DNA from 2 places in the Bacillus sp. CGMCC 1.16607 genome. Region 2 is predicted to be linked to the other one. Evidence: a T-box and tRNA genes for the amino acid it is inferred to sense, from the RefSeq annotation. Region 2 holds a T-box; the other holds one or more tRNA genes.
What was found. A T-box is a leader RNA that pairs with one kind of tRNA and senses whether it is charged. The one in region 2 lies ahead of metG (methionine--tRNA ligase), so its partner is inferred to be a tRNA-Met.

Region 1: it has a tRNA-Met gene. The T-box ahead of metG (methionine--tRNA ligase) is inferred to sense a tRNA for this amino acid. The anticodon was not compared.

What each region holds. Positions count from the first base shown of each region.
Region 1 is NZ_JBHUJX010000025.1:981,101-988,330, forward strand. It holds gene glgA (glycogen synthase GlgA) at 1-578, opposite strand, end outside; gene ACFSO7_RS21460 (GlgC family sugar phosphate nucleotidyltransferase) at 575-1,603, opposite strand; gene ACFSO7_RS21465 (glucose-1-phosphate adenylyltransferase) at 1,644-2,786, opposite strand; gene glgB (1,4-alpha-glucan branching enzyme) at 2,734-4,674, opposite strand; gene ACFSO7_RS21475 (hypothetical protein) at 4,973-5,167, shown strand; tRNA gene ACFSO7_RS21480 (tRNA-Glu) at 5,349-5,420, opposite strand; tRNA gene ACFSO7_RS21485 (tRNA-Ser) at 5,430-5,520, opposite strand; tRNA gene ACFSO7_RS21490 (tRNA-Asn) at 5,525-5,599, opposite strand; tRNA gene ACFSO7_RS21495 (tRNA-Ile) at 5,624-5,700, opposite strand; tRNA gene ACFSO7_RS21500 (tRNA-Gly) at 5,705-5,778, opposite strand; tRNA gene ACFSO7_RS21505 (tRNA-Phe) at 5,789-5,864, opposite strand; tRNA gene ACFSO7_RS21510 (tRNA-Asp) at 5,873-5,948, opposite strand; tRNA gene ACFSO7_RS21515 (tRNA-Met) at 5,962-6,035, opposite strand; tRNA gene ACFSO7_RS21520 (tRNA-Ser) at 6,064-6,156, opposite strand; tRNA gene ACFSO7_RS21525 (tRNA-Ile) at 6,174-6,250, opposite strand; tRNA gene ACFSO7_RS21530 (tRNA-Met) at 6,290-6,366, opposite strand; tRNA gene ACFSO7_RS21535 (tRNA-Ala) at 6,384-6,459, opposite strand; tRNA gene ACFSO7_RS21540 (tRNA-Pro) at 6,479-6,555, opposite strand; tRNA gene ACFSO7_RS21545 (tRNA-Arg) at 6,563-6,639, opposite strand; tRNA gene ACFSO7_RS21550 (tRNA-Leu) at 6,650-6,738, opposite strand; tRNA gene ACFSO7_RS21555 (tRNA-Gly) at 6,745-6,819, opposite strand; tRNA gene ACFSO7_RS21560 (tRNA-Leu) at 6,835-6,919, opposite strand; tRNA gene ACFSO7_RS21565 (tRNA-Lys) at 6,934-7,009, opposite strand; tRNA gene ACFSO7_RS21570 (tRNA-Thr) at 7,023-7,098, opposite strand; tRNA gene ACFSO7_RS21575 (tRNA-Val) at 7,108-7,183, opposite strand; rRNA gene rrf (5S ribosomal RNA) at 7,193-7,230, opposite strand, start outside.
Region 2 is NZ_JBHUJX010000019.1:118,930-126,159, forward strand. It holds gene ACFSO7_RS12960 (MFS transporter) at 1-702, opposite strand, end outside; gene ACFSO7_RS12965 (phosphotransferase family protein) at 840-1,667, opposite strand; gene ACFSO7_RS12970 (nitroreductase family protein) at 1,901-2,527, shown strand; gene ACFSO7_RS12975 (GNAT family N-acetyltransferase) at 2,608-2,844, opposite strand; gene ACFSO7_RS12980 (histidine kinase) at 3,158-3,346, opposite strand; gene metG (methionine--tRNA ligase) at 3,401-5,035, opposite strand; T-box leader at 5,095-5,364, opposite strand; gene ACFSO7_RS12990 (NAD(P)H-dependent flavin oxidoreductase) at 5,439-6,476, opposite strand; gene ACFSO7_RS12995 (metallophosphoesterase family protein) at 6,584-7,230, shown strand, end outside.

The DNA.
Region 1 (7,230 bases), on a different contig from region 2:
TCTAGCTGATCAGGTTGGAAATACCTTTCTGCGACACCTAATAAATCCGTTAAAACACTCTTTGGAAAGATCCCTTGAAATTGCAGATTATGAATCGTAAACACCGTTCGGATAAAACCATAGCGTTCCTTCTGATAATATTGAACTCTTAATAAAAACGGAATCATCGCTGTATGCCAATCATGACAATGAATCACATCTGGAAAAAAATCTAAATGCTCACAGCTTTCTAAGACAGCTTTACAAAAAAATGAAAAACGTTCTCCATCATCATAATAGCCGTATAACCCATCACGTTTAAAATAATATTCATTATCAATAAAGTAATAAGTCACACCATCATGAACTAGTTCTTCGATGCCACAATATTGAGTTCTCCAACCAAGCGGAACGGTAAACTCTTTTACTTTTTTCATCTGATTACGATAAGTTCCTGCAATCCTTCCGTATTTAGGAAGTATCACCCTTACGTCTGTACCTAGACTCACAAGCTCTTTTGGCAAAGAACCAGCAACATCTGCAAGACCCCCAGACTTAATAAACGGAACACATTCCGAAACGGTAAATAACACCTTCACGATTTAATCAACGCTCCTTGAACAGTGCCTTTTCGAATGACTCGAGGTTTATTCGCAGTCCCGATCATCACTGTTCCATCTTCTACTCTTACATCTTTATCTAAAATGACCGACTCTAATATACAATTCTCACCAATTTGACATTTTTGTAAAATAATGCAGTTAGTAATCTTAGACCCTTTTCCTATTTTGACCCCGCGCGCAATAATACTATTTTCCAATTCGCCTTCAATTTGACAACCATTCGCAATCATTGCATTTTGAACAACAGACCCTTTAAAATATCTTGTCGGCGGTTCATCTTTTACCTTTGTGAAAATAGGACGATTTTTTAAAAATACTTGTTTCCAAATAGTTGGATCAAGCATATTCAAACTAGTGGAAAAATACTTTTGTATGGAATCAATCATAACCGCATAGCCATCATACTCAAATCGACAAATCTTATATGAGTGGTTTATATCTAAAGCAATATCTCGCATTGTTGTATATCCTGTTTCATTACGATGATTGATCAAATCTACTAATAACGAGGTTTTAAGCATGAACATTCCAATGGATCTACCTTCTCTCGTTATTTCTGTAATGTCACAGTCTGATTCAATATGCTTTTTCAATACATCCCTATAATCTATATTTGAAATCGTATAGCAGTTGGAAATAATCGTATATTCCTGTATGCTTCGATTAAAGTAATCGATATTTGCGGCAAAATGTTGAAAACAGCCAAATCCTTGACTATTGCCTTCAATATTAGGGGAAGGGAAAAAGAAAAGCCCATCTCGTTTTCGATTTAAATCCCAATTCTTCCCTGATCCTAAATGATCCATTAGCGAACGGTATTGAAATTTTGGAAAAATAGCCACACTTCGAATCCCCGAATTCACCATGCTGGATAATACAAAATCAATCAATCTGTATCTCCCTGCAAAAGGAACTGCTGCTAGTGAGCGGTGAATCATTAAATCCTCTAAACCTTCATGAAAAGCCGTCGCATCGATAACTCCTAGTAATTGTCTATTCATCTGCGCTTCCCCACCCTATATCATGATCATTCTATATATCTCAGATTATTTTTTTTAATAAATCTTCTGTTACTAACAAAATCTCTCCATCCACTTCATTTCCATAAATAATAGCGCCTTCTGGTATTTGGATTCCAGCAGGAACAATCGCTTTTTCTATATAAGCGTTTTTCCCAATCACTGCATCCGACATAACGACGGATTCGCGAACAACCGCTCCTTTTTCAACTTTAACACCTTGGAAAAGTACTGACCTTTCAACATCCCCTTCAATTAGGCAACCCTCATTTATTAGAGAATCTAGTACTTCTGCGCAGGGAGCAATAAATTGTGGTGGTTGATTTGGATTAACAGAATAAATACGCCAAGTGTAATCAAATAAATCTAAATCACAGCTATTATTTAATAAATCCATATTCGCTTCCCATAGGCTTTTAACTGTCCCAACATCCTTCCAATAGCCTTTAAATGGATAGGCGAGCATTTTCTTTTGATCTTTAAGTAATAAAGGAATTACATCTTTTCCAAAGTCATGACTTGAGGTGGGATTCTCATCATCCTTCGCTAAATATTCCTTCAAAACATTCCAACTAAATATATATATTCCCATTGAAGCAAGATTGTTTTTCGGTACAGCTGGCTTCTCTTCAAATTCAGTAATTCTCATCTCATCATCTGTATTCATAATGCCAAACCGATTAGCCTCATTCCAAGGAACTTCAATAACCGAAATGGTTACATCTGCTCCTTTCTCCATATGATAGTCGAGCATGAATTCATAATTCATTTTATAGATGTGATCCCCCGATAAGATTAGTACATACTCTGGCTCATATTGTTGAAGATAATTCATATTTTGATAGATTGCACTAGCCGTTCCGGTATACCATTTCACATCAGAAGATTCACTATATGGAGGAAGTACAGTGACCCCGCCATCCATTCGGTCCAAATCCCATGCACTTCCGATTCCGATATATGAATTTAATAGAAGTGGTTGATACTGGGTTAACACACCCACTGTATCAATTCCTGAGTTCGTACAATTACTTAATGTAAAATCGATAATCCGGTATTTTCCTCCAAATGGAACAGCTGGTTTCGCGATTGTCGTCGTGAGAGAATTTAATCTACTCCCTTTTCCCCCTGCCAGAAGCATAGCTACGCATTTTTTCTTTCCCACTACCTTTTCTCTCCTTTCTTGATTTCACAGGTCGCAAAATGGATATACCAAACGGAGCAATATTCATTTTGATATGATAAGGCTGGCCGTGAAATTCCTCATTATTAGCCATTAAAATTTTTCTATTAATATGACCGCTACCACCATAATCCAATTGATCACTATTGAATAATTCCCGATATTTTAACTCACCTGGCACTCCAACTTTATAATTCGAATAATTTTTTTCTGTAAAATTACACACAATGATCAGAAAATCTTCTTCTTCCTTGCCTCTTCTTATAAAAGAAAAAATCGATTGCCCACAATTATGAACATCAATCCATTCAAATCCTGCTTGTAAATAATCCAACTCATAAAAGGGCTTAGAGCGTTTATAAATCCTTATTAATTCTTTAACATATGCATTCAATTTTCGGTGCATGTCAAATTCAATTAATTGCCAATCTAGCTGTTCTTTATCCTTCCATTCATCAAATTGTCCAAGCTCAAATCCCATAAACAAAAGTTTCTTTCCAGGATGAGCGAACATATAACCAAGTAATAATCTAACCTGGGCAAACTTTTGCCAATAGTCTCCCGGCATTTTATTTAGAATTGACCTTTTTCCATGAACAACCTCATCGTGGGAAAATGGTAAGACAAAATTCTCCGTAAAAGCGTAAACTAATGAAAAGGTAATCTTTTGATGGACCCCGCTTCTCCTATTTGCTGGAGTCACCATATACTCTAAGATGTCATTCATCCAACCCATATTCCACTTATATTGAAAGCCTAAACCTTCATATTTAGTCGGGGCTGTTACTTGAGGCCAATCCGTTGAATCCTCCGCAATCATCATTACGCTAGGATCAAAATCTTTCACTACTTGATTTAGTTTTTTCAAAAAGGCAATTCCAAATGGATTTGGCTTTTTTTCATATGCATTTGGCCAATAAATAATATTTGCAACAGCATCTAAACGAAAACCATCGATGTGAAAATACTCCATCCAAAAAAGCACATTAGAAATGAGGAAACTATTAACCTCAGGTTTCCCTAAATCAAAATTTGCCGTACCCCAAACATCATTTTCCCGATCCGGACCATATTCATAGCTATAAAGATGTGTTCCGTCAAATTGATACAATCCATGACCATCCTTACAAAAATGACCAGGAACCCAATCGAGAATGACTCCAATACCATTTTGATGGCATTGATCAATAAAATACATGAGATCATGGGGTTCACCATAACGGCTAGTAGGTGAAAAATAACCTGTCCCTTGGTATCCCCAAGAATCATCGAGCGGGTGCTCGACAAGAGGCAATAATTCAATGTGAGTAAAACCATGCTGTAACACATAGGGAATTAATTCACGAACCAATTCTTTATATGACAAAAATTGCCCGTTATTATGCTTTTTCCATGAACCGAGATGGAGTTCATAAATGACCACTGGCTTCGATAAACTAAGATCTTTTTCCCTTTTTTGCTGCCACTTTGAATCCATCCATTGATATCCATCAAGACAATAAACAATAGAAGCAGTATTTGGTCTTATTTCAGAATAAAATGCAAATGGATCTGCTTTTAAACACCGTTCACCCGTTGAATAAATCACTTCGTATTTATATAAACAGCCTTCTAAATTTTCTGGAACAATTAGCATCCAAATGCCCTCTTTATTAACTCTATGAAAGGAGTGTTCGGTTCCATTCCAATTATTAAAATCACCGACAAGTCTGATAATTTGGGCATTTGGAGCCCATACACAAAATCTAGTGACAATCTGATTTTCTTTCATTAACACATGCGAACCAAATAACTGATAACCTTGAAATAAATTTCCCTCATGAAACAAATGCATTTGAAAGTCGGTTGGATATAACGTATTCACGACCATTTTTTCCCCATCCTTTAATTTAGTTGCCAAGATACCTTTAGATAGATTGAATCACTTTATAAGAGAAGAAATGTTAGAGGCATTTAGTATTGATTTTTAGAATCGTATTCACTAGCTTTCTTGTATTATTCTTGTTTAACATTAGAAATCCTTGTAATACTTTCAGACAATAAGTGAGGAGAAAGACGTATTTGCGAGAATAAATGAGCAAATTCAATCTGATCCGACATATATTAAAGGAATTTAGACAAAATAAAACAATAATAGTAACTAAAAAATTAAAAAAGGTGGAGTTACATTGGCAAATAAAGAAGAAGAATTTTTATTAAAACAAGCTGGAGGAGATATTCCTGCACCTTTATTCGATGCACCAGATGGGAAAATATTAGCTACAGGGGATATGTTTCGTGGTCCCTCCACAGGAGTTAGTTCTGAATTTGACCTAAATAATCCAGGAAACAAGCTAGCACCTAGCAAGGAGAAGTATGATTGAATAGAAAGCCAAAGGAAGCAGATTGTATGAAAACAAATAAAAAGGGTTGACCTATTTTGGTCAACCCTTTTTATTGTTAATATAATTATTCTTTATATTATAGGAAAAAAGTAAATAGCAATCTACTTTTCCTATAATATAAAAAAGAGCTACGATACAATATCGATAGCTCTTTAATAGATGACCCATACGGGATTCGAACCCGTGTTACCGCCGTGAAAGGGCGGTGTCTTAACCGCTTGACCAATGGGCCAAAATGTTATGGCGGAGAAGGAGGGATTTGAACCCTCGCGCCGGTTACCCGACCTACACCCTTAGCAGGGGCGCCTCTTCAGCCTCTTGAGTACTTCCCCATAATGGCTCCGCAGGTAGGACTCGAACCTACGACCGTTCGGTTAACAGCCGAATGCTCTACCACTGAGCTACTGCGGAATAGTAAATGTTAATGAATAAATATGGTGGGCCTAAATGGACTCGAACCATCGACCTCACGCTTATCAGGCGTGCGCTCTAACCAGCTGAGCTATAGGCCCAATATGGAGCGGGTGATGAGAATCGAACTCACAACATCAGCTTGGAAGGCTGAGGTTTTACCACTAAACTACACCCGCATTACTAAAATGGTGGCTCAGGACGGAATCGAACCGCCGACACAAGGATTTTCAGTCCTTTGCTCTACCGACTGAGCTACTGAGCCACATATAATGGCGGTCCCGACGGGAATCGAACCCGCGATCTCCTGCGTGACAGGCAGGCATGTTAACCGCTACACCACGGAACCATTAGATGGATTATTGCGGAGGCAGGATTTGAACCTGCGACCTTCGGGTTATGAGCCCGACGAGCTACCAGACTGCTCCACCCCGCGATAATATTAAGCCATTTTTAAATAAATATGGCGGAGGAAGAGGGATTCGAACCCCCGCGCGGTTTAACCCGCCTGTCGGTTTTCAAGACCGATCCCTTCAGCCGGACTTGGGTATTCCTCCGCGAAAAAAATATTAAATGGTGGACCTTGTAGGACTCGAACCTACGACCGGACGGTTATGAGCCGTCTGCTCTAACCAGCTGAGCTAAAGGTCCAATAAATGTTCAGCCTTTTAAGCTAAAAGTCCAAAATTATGGTAGCGGCGGAGGGGATCGAACCCCCGACCTTACGGGTATGAACCGTACGCTCTAGCCAGCTGAGCTACACCGCCATAATTTTAAATTTAATTGGTGGAGTCTAGGGGGATCGAACCCCTGACCTCCTGCGTGCAAGGCAGGCGCTCTCCCAGCTGAGCTAAGACCCCAATATTAGTTAGTTTAGAATGGTCGGGAAGACAGGATTCGAACCTGCGACCCCTTGGTCCCAAACCAAGTGCTCTACCAAGCTGAGCTACTTCCCGTTCTATATGGCGCGCCCGAAAGGAGTCGAACCCATAACCTTCTGATCCGTAGTCAGACACTCTATCCAATTGAGCTACGGGCGCATTTTATAAATGGTGCCGAGGACCGGAATCGAACCGGTACGGTAGTCACCTACCGCAGGATTTTAAGTCCTGTGCGTCTGCCAGTTCCGCCACCCCGGCACTTTTTGGAGCGGAAGACGGGATTCGAACCCGCGACCCCCACCTTGGCAAGGTGGTGTTCTACCACTGAACTACTTCCGCGTCTATTAAAGTGAATGGTGCGGGTGAAGGGAGTCGAACCCCCACGCCTTGCGGCGCCAGATCCTAAGTCTGGTGCGTCTGCCAATTCCGCCACACCCGCATGATTAAATTAAATGGTGAGCCATGAAGGACTCGAACCTTCGACCCTCTGATTAAAAGTCAGATGCTCTACCAACTGAGCTAATGGCTCGTACTAGTAAAACTGGTGCCGGCGAGAGGACTTGAACCCCCAACCTACTGATTACAAGTCAGTTGCTCTACCAATTGAGCTACACCGGCAAGGTTATATGGTGGAGGATGACGGGATCGAACCGCCGACCCTCTGCTTGTAAGGCAGATGCTCTCCCAGCTGAGCTAATCCTCCATATTTTTCGCCTGGCGACGTCCTACTCTCACAGGAGGAATCCTCCA
Region 2 (7,230 bases):
TTTCTCGTAAAAATAAAAGCTTATCATAAATAATATACCAATTAGAGCGTAAATAACTCTATTTTCTTCAAGAACTGTAACTAATAAAAGGAACGTAATTCCGACTGCAAATAAAACAGCTCCGATATAATCGACCTTTGCCTTTTTGGGCTCGTACTTTTCTTGATATGGTATAAGCGTTAATAATGCAATCAAACAAATCGGTAAATTAACAAAGAATATCCATCTCCAAGTCATCACTTCAACGAAAAATGCTCCTAGTAACGGGGCAAGGATGGCAGAAAGTCCCCACATTCCTGTAAATAAAGCCTGGATTTTTCCTCGTTTTTCAACCGGGAAAAGGTCTCCGGCAATAATTGCGGGAAATGGCATCATGAATCCAGCACCGATTCCTTGAAGTGCACGGAAAATAACTAATTGAATCATATTAGCTGATAATCCACATAAAAGTGACCCGATTAAAAAAAGAATAATTCCGAAGGCAAATACTTTTTTCCTACCAAATAGATCAGATAGTCTACCTGCCACAGGTGAGAGAATCGTACTGGCAATCATATAGGAAGCAAAGGACCAGGCATACAGGTCAAATCTCCCTAACTCTTTTGCGATAATGGGCATTGTCGTGTTCATTATCGTTGTATCAATGGATGCAACTAGCATTGCAAGAACAATACTAATCATTACTGAAGTTCTACTTTTCATTTTTTTACCCCCATATAGTTCCAGAAGTTCATTTTACTCTATGCTAGGTGTTGCTGTCACCCATATGGTATTAGGTACTTGTATAATTGCAATTTTTAGTTTTAAAAGCATTTTCAATTTTTCTAAACAATGATGGATTAACTTTTACTTAGCCAATCAGTCACCCATTCATCTATTTTGTGCTTGTCATCAGCTAATAATGTACTAGCCATATCACGTTTCATTCGGGTCCCTGCCCATGCGTAAAATAATGGCAATGAATCAATTTGCCCAGAAACCTTTTCATATCCCTCAAGCCACCCTTTTTCAAATTCGCTTAAGATATTGGGTTCTTCCCTGAAAAGTTTAACTCCCTCAAGACGAAGAATTGAAAAAGTTCGAGCGATATCAAACCGAGTATCACCTATGGAAGCATTAGCCCAATCAATAACCGCTGTAATTTTCTCACCATCCGTCAGGACATTTAAAGGATGATAGTCTAGGTGAAGTAACTGATGAGTTTCATTTATTCTTGTGATTTGGTTGTAGAGCTCTAATTCATTTGTACTCGGTGATAACCACGATTTGTTTCCGTATTGCTCCCGATGACTTACGTTAATTTTGTTAATGGATGCTTGCATCTGCCCAAATTCCAGTCCTAGCTTTAGTGCTGACTCTGGTCGTTTTTGAAGCATGTTTAATACAGTCTGACCTTCTGCCCAATCCATAAGCATAGCTGCTTTATCTTCAAATTCAACGATAGAATGTACTATTGGTACTGGAATCCCATTTTCTTTAGCTAGTCGGATCACCTTCTCCTCACGTTCAAATTGATGATACCCTTGTCTTGGCAAAATACGTAAAGCATAAGAATCTCTATTATTTCCATGAATTTTAAAAACAGAACTATCCCTTCCGCCAATAATCTCTTCGAAAGAGGTATAAGATGATATTCCAAGCTTATTTAGTATATTGTCTACTACCATTTTTTCCTCTCCTTTTTAGTATTCCTATACTAATTAGAAATAAAGGCTTAGAATCCCTTCTTTATAAAGGCTGTATCTAACATTTTCTTTCTACTCTGAATTTCCCCTTCAACCTTGCAAATAATAATGACATGTTCACTTAAGTTTAATTATTTGACACACTCACTTACGAATAGTAAGCTTAATTCCATGCTTACTATTCGTAAGTGAAAAAGTTATTGGAGGAAAACAACATGTTAGCAACGGAGCAAAGTTTATCAACGATCATTCGTGAACGTCATTCTGTTAGAAAATACGATCCCAATTATACAATTTCGCAAGAAGAGATAAAAGCGATATTAAGTGAGGCAACCCTTGCACCTTCATCAAGCAATATGCAGCCTTGGAAATTTATCGTATTCCAAGATAATGAGATAAAAAAAGAGCTGCGAGTCATTGCCAATAATCAGGAACAGGTTGAAACCTCTTCTGCTGTAATTGCTGTACTTGGCGATAAAGAAATGTACAGAAACGCCGAAAAAGTCTATGGAAGTGCTTTTAATGCGGGGCAAATGGATGAAGAAACAATGAGTAAAATGATTGAAAACACCATCAAATTATATTCGTCTGCTCCAGAACATATAAGAGCCAATATTGCTTCCTTTGATGCAGGTCTTATTTCCATGCAGCTAATGTTAATTGCCAAAGCAAAAGGCTATGATACTGTACCGATGGGTGGTTTTAACAAACAACAATTCATCGAGCGATTCGAAGTTTCAGAAAGATACTTCCCTGTTGTATTAATTGCTCTAGGAAAAGCAGCAGCTCCTGCGCGTCAGACAACCCGCTTACCATTAGAAGATGTTGTGAGTTTTATCTAATAAAAAAAATCTCCAGTGGGAGTTCAAAGTCACCTCACTGGAGAGAAATCATTTTTAAATGAAAACAACTACCATTGATTTCATTCAAGGGAAAGTCGAAATGCCTTTACGATAATTCCATCATTTGTAGGTTCAAAATCGAATTGGGGTAAACGTTTAAAAACTAGGTGTTCATATAATCTCATGGCACTTACCATATAATCTGCTGTATGCAATCCGATTGCTTGAAAGCCTTTATGCTTTGTACGACGAATACACTCAAAAATCAAAGTGGATGCTATACCATTCCCACGCGCTTGCGGTGATACAGCAAGCATTCGAACTTCAGGCTAATCTTGTTCATGAGAAACTCCATTATAAGCAGTAGTTTTTGCTGGAAACAAAACTACACTTCTGACAATTCTCCCATCTAGTTCAACTACAATTCGCTCCACGCCTTTTTATATGTCCGAATCAGATGTAATTGCACGTTTTAAAGTGTTCCAGTGCTCAGCAGGAACAAGGAACACTTTTTTCATGTTCTTCATATGAGTTTAATCTTTGTTCTCGAATAATTGAAAACTCATCATCCATAGCGTCACGAATGATCATAGCCTCGCAAGCCCCCCTTTTAATAAGAGAAAATTAGGCTTAATTTCTTACCTCGTCGCTGTCCCTACCCATTAAGAAATATGAAATAATTCCTGATAAAAGAGCTGCCCCTACTGAAATCAGTAATCTCGTCAGCAATTGAATTTCTGAATAATCTTTTTTCAACATCCACATTGCTATTACGGCAACAAGAATCATAATGGGAATTATAAAACCAAGCTTTTTCATTTTTAAACCTTCCTTTCATTCATAGGGTGTACGTTTTTAGTACACCATTTTTAATTATTTCATCTGTAAGTTTAGTTTTTCAAGTTCTTCTTCTATTTTTTCAATCTCAATTCTTTGAAACAATGGACTAATTGAATGAAGTTGGATGGCAGATATGTTCACTACATTCCATTCGTGATTGTTTATTCCTAGCATTTCTTTCACCTTTTCACTCGAGAGAGGTAAAAATGGTGATAGTACTTGAGCAAGGTTAGCAATGATGAAAAGACAGTTACTTAATGTTTCGGAGCAGCCCTCTACATCTTCATTGACTTGCTTCCAAGGTTGCCTTTCATCGAAGTACTTATTCGCCTCTCTAACACATTCAAAGATTTTTTCTAATGCTTGTTTGAAGGAACCACCTTCAATCAATTGACCTATTTCATTAAAAAGGTTTTGAACTCTATTTTCAGTTGATGGATCAACAATAGTACTTATGATCGGAACGTCATTATATTTTCCTATAAATTTAAGGGTTCGATTGACTAAATTTCCATATCCTCCGAGTAATTCACTATTATGACTATAAATAAATTCCCTCCATGAGAAATCAGAATCGTGCTTTTCTGGGGCATTAATCGTTAAAAAATATCGGATGGAATCAGGATCATATCTCTCTAACACGTCTGGAACCCACACTGCCCAGTTTCGGCTCGTCGAAATTTTCTTTTTTTCGAGCGTTAAATATTCATTTGAAATGATATGCTTTGGCAAAGCTTGATTTCCTAAACCTTTTAAAATCGCTGGCCAAATGATGGTGTGAAACGGAATATTATCTTTACCATGGACATAATACGTTTTTGTATCTCCTCTCCAAAAAATAGAGTCGTCCTGTCCAGTTTCTTTACTCCACAATTTACTGGCAGAATAGTAACCAGAAACGGCTTCTATCCATACATAGATTTTCTTATCCTCATATCCTGCAACAGGAACACTGACACCAATAGGTAAATCTCTAGACACTCCTCGATCCTGAAGGCCTTCCTTCAAATACCTTTCTGAGAGTTGGATGGCATTTGAACGCCATGCTTGATCTTGTTTTGCCTGTAATACATACTTATCAAGCTCTCTTTGAAACGAGTTTAATGAGAAGTAGAAATGCTCTGTACGTTTGATAAGAGGTTCGTTTCCGCATAACTTACACTTTTTATTTTTTAAATCTAAAGGATCAAGGATCGTTGAACAGTGATCACATTGGTCCCCGCGGGCAGAGTTGCCGCAATTTGGACAAGTTCCTTCTACATAACGATCTGGAAGAAACTGTTGATCTGTTTCACAGTATGCTTGTTCGATTTCTTTTTTGTAAATTAAATTTTCTTCGAGAAGCTTTAAGAATATATCCTGAACGATTTCATGATGATGCATTGTATCCGTTCTTGTATAACAGTCGTATGAAAAGCCTAATTTCGTAAAGCAAGCAGCAAACTCATTATGATATCGATCTGCTATTTCCTTAGCAGATACTCCTTCTTGTTTAGCTTTAATTGCAATAGGTGTTCCATTACAGTCACTGCCTGAAACATAGAGTACGTCTTCTCCCTTTAACCGATAATACCTTGCAAGAATATCCCCCGGTAATAAACTAGCTATATGCCCTAGATGCAAAGACCCATTGGCGTATGGCCATGCTCCTCCTATAAAAACACTCATCTTACATTCCTCCTTCCATTTTTTCAAAAACAAAAAACCCCGCCCTCATCTACTAAATAGATAAGGACGGGGTTTGAATTCCCGTGGTACCACCTTCATTTACCAATGGCTCACACCATTAGCCTCAACAAGTACGCAAGTTCAAAAAACTTTTATACCGTGGTTTTTATAACAAGTACCAACACTTGCCGTAGCCTACTTAATGTTTAAAATCGTTCAGTACGGAGCTCCAAGACCATTGTTCGAACAAGAATTTTCGCTTCTTTTCAGCTACCGAAGCTCTCTGTGTAAAATCGCTTTGCTCTACTTTTTCTCATCATTGCTTTTAATATTAAATTATTCGTATTATATCCAAATTGTTGAGAAAGGGGAAGTGTTTTTTTACAGATAATCTCCATTTCATTTACCAATCCAATTCTGAAACTAACTCATTTAATAATTCATTAACAGAGTATCTCTTATGGATCATTCCTACGCCTTGACCAACCCATAAAGACATGTACTCAGGATTAGATTCAGCTGATGCTTTCGCCCGTAATGGCTTGGTTAGTTCATTTTGAATAGGATATGGAGGTATTTCTAGCTTCTCGTCCATAAGCTTATCAATAAATTCATTTCTTATCCCTCTCGCAAGTTTTCCCGAAAATACCTTTGTCAGGATCGTATTTTCTTCATTACTTTCGATAATTTTATCCTTATACTTCTCATGCGCCCCACTCTCATGACAGGTTAAAAAAACGGAACCAAGTTGTACCCCTACGGCACCTAAGACGAAAGCAGCGTTTATCCCTTTTCCATTTACGATTCCACCTGCTGCAATGACTGGAGTTTTTACATTTTCAATCATTTGGGGAACTAGTGATAATGTTCCAATTAGTGGCTCACCCTCTGTTGTAGGAAACGTACCACGATGTCCCCCTGCTTCACTTCCTTGCGCGATAATAAAATCAACCCCGTTTTCTTCAAGCTGAACAGCTTCATTAACGGTTGTAGCCGTTCCTCCTACCTTAATCCCAGCATTCTTCAACTCTTTTACGATAGAAGAATCTGGGAGACCAAAGGTAAAGCTACATATGGCAACTTTTTCATTAATAATAACTTCTAATTGTTTTTCGAAAGTGTTAACACTCTTCTTTTGCAGGGATGTAAACTCTTCATCTGAATTTACATTTAAATATTGCCTCATCGCTTTGATGTCCCTTTGTGAAACGGAATTAATTCCTTCTGGAAGAAATAGGTTTACACCAAAAGGGTTGGCAGTTAGGGATTTAATCTCGACTATACTTTCCTTCAGACCCTCCGGAGTCATATAACCCGCTCCAATATTTCCAACAGCCCCATAATTTGAAACCGCTGCTACCAACCGAGACGTTGTTACTCCCCCTGCCATTCCTGCTTGAAAAATAGGATATTTTATCCTTAATTCATGAAAATTCAGCAAAAATGCTCCCTCCCTTTTAAGATATTACTCATTTACAAAATATTGAGATATTAATAGTTTACCTATATAATTCATGTTAATTCAAATTTTGAAAGAAGGATAATTGGATGAAGCGAACATTGTTAATAAGTGATATTCATGGTGAATTGGTGAAGTTTGAACAATTACTAGAAATGGTAAATTACAATCCAGATCAAGATCAATTAATTTTACTAGGCGATTACGTCGATCGTGGCCCTCATTCGAAAGAGGTCATCGAAAAAGTAATGAGCTTAAACGAAGCTGGAGCTAGAGTACTAAAGGGCAATCATGAAGATATGATGATCAAGGCATTAACAACAGATGAAGAACATGCCTGGAATCGTTGGGTAAAGATAAACGGTGGCGATAAAACATTATTAAGTTATGGTTTTTCAGAAGAAGATTTGATCGTAAGTGAAGAAACATTTCAAAAACCGTTATTGCCATCTGAAATACTAGAGAAGCATTTGGAGTTTGTTCAAGGGCTTGAACATTATATTGAAACGGATGAATATATCTTTGTTCACGCGGGTGTTCACCCATCTACTCCTGTTACTGAAACAGACCCACATACTTTAATGTGGATTCGAGACGAGTTTCATAACGGATATAAAGGTGAAAAGACCGTTATCTTCGGGCATACATATACGAAAACACTCCATGGAGATGCTGAAAATTACGAAGTTTATTTTGGTAACAACCGTATTATCGGAATTGATGGTGGCGCGGTTTA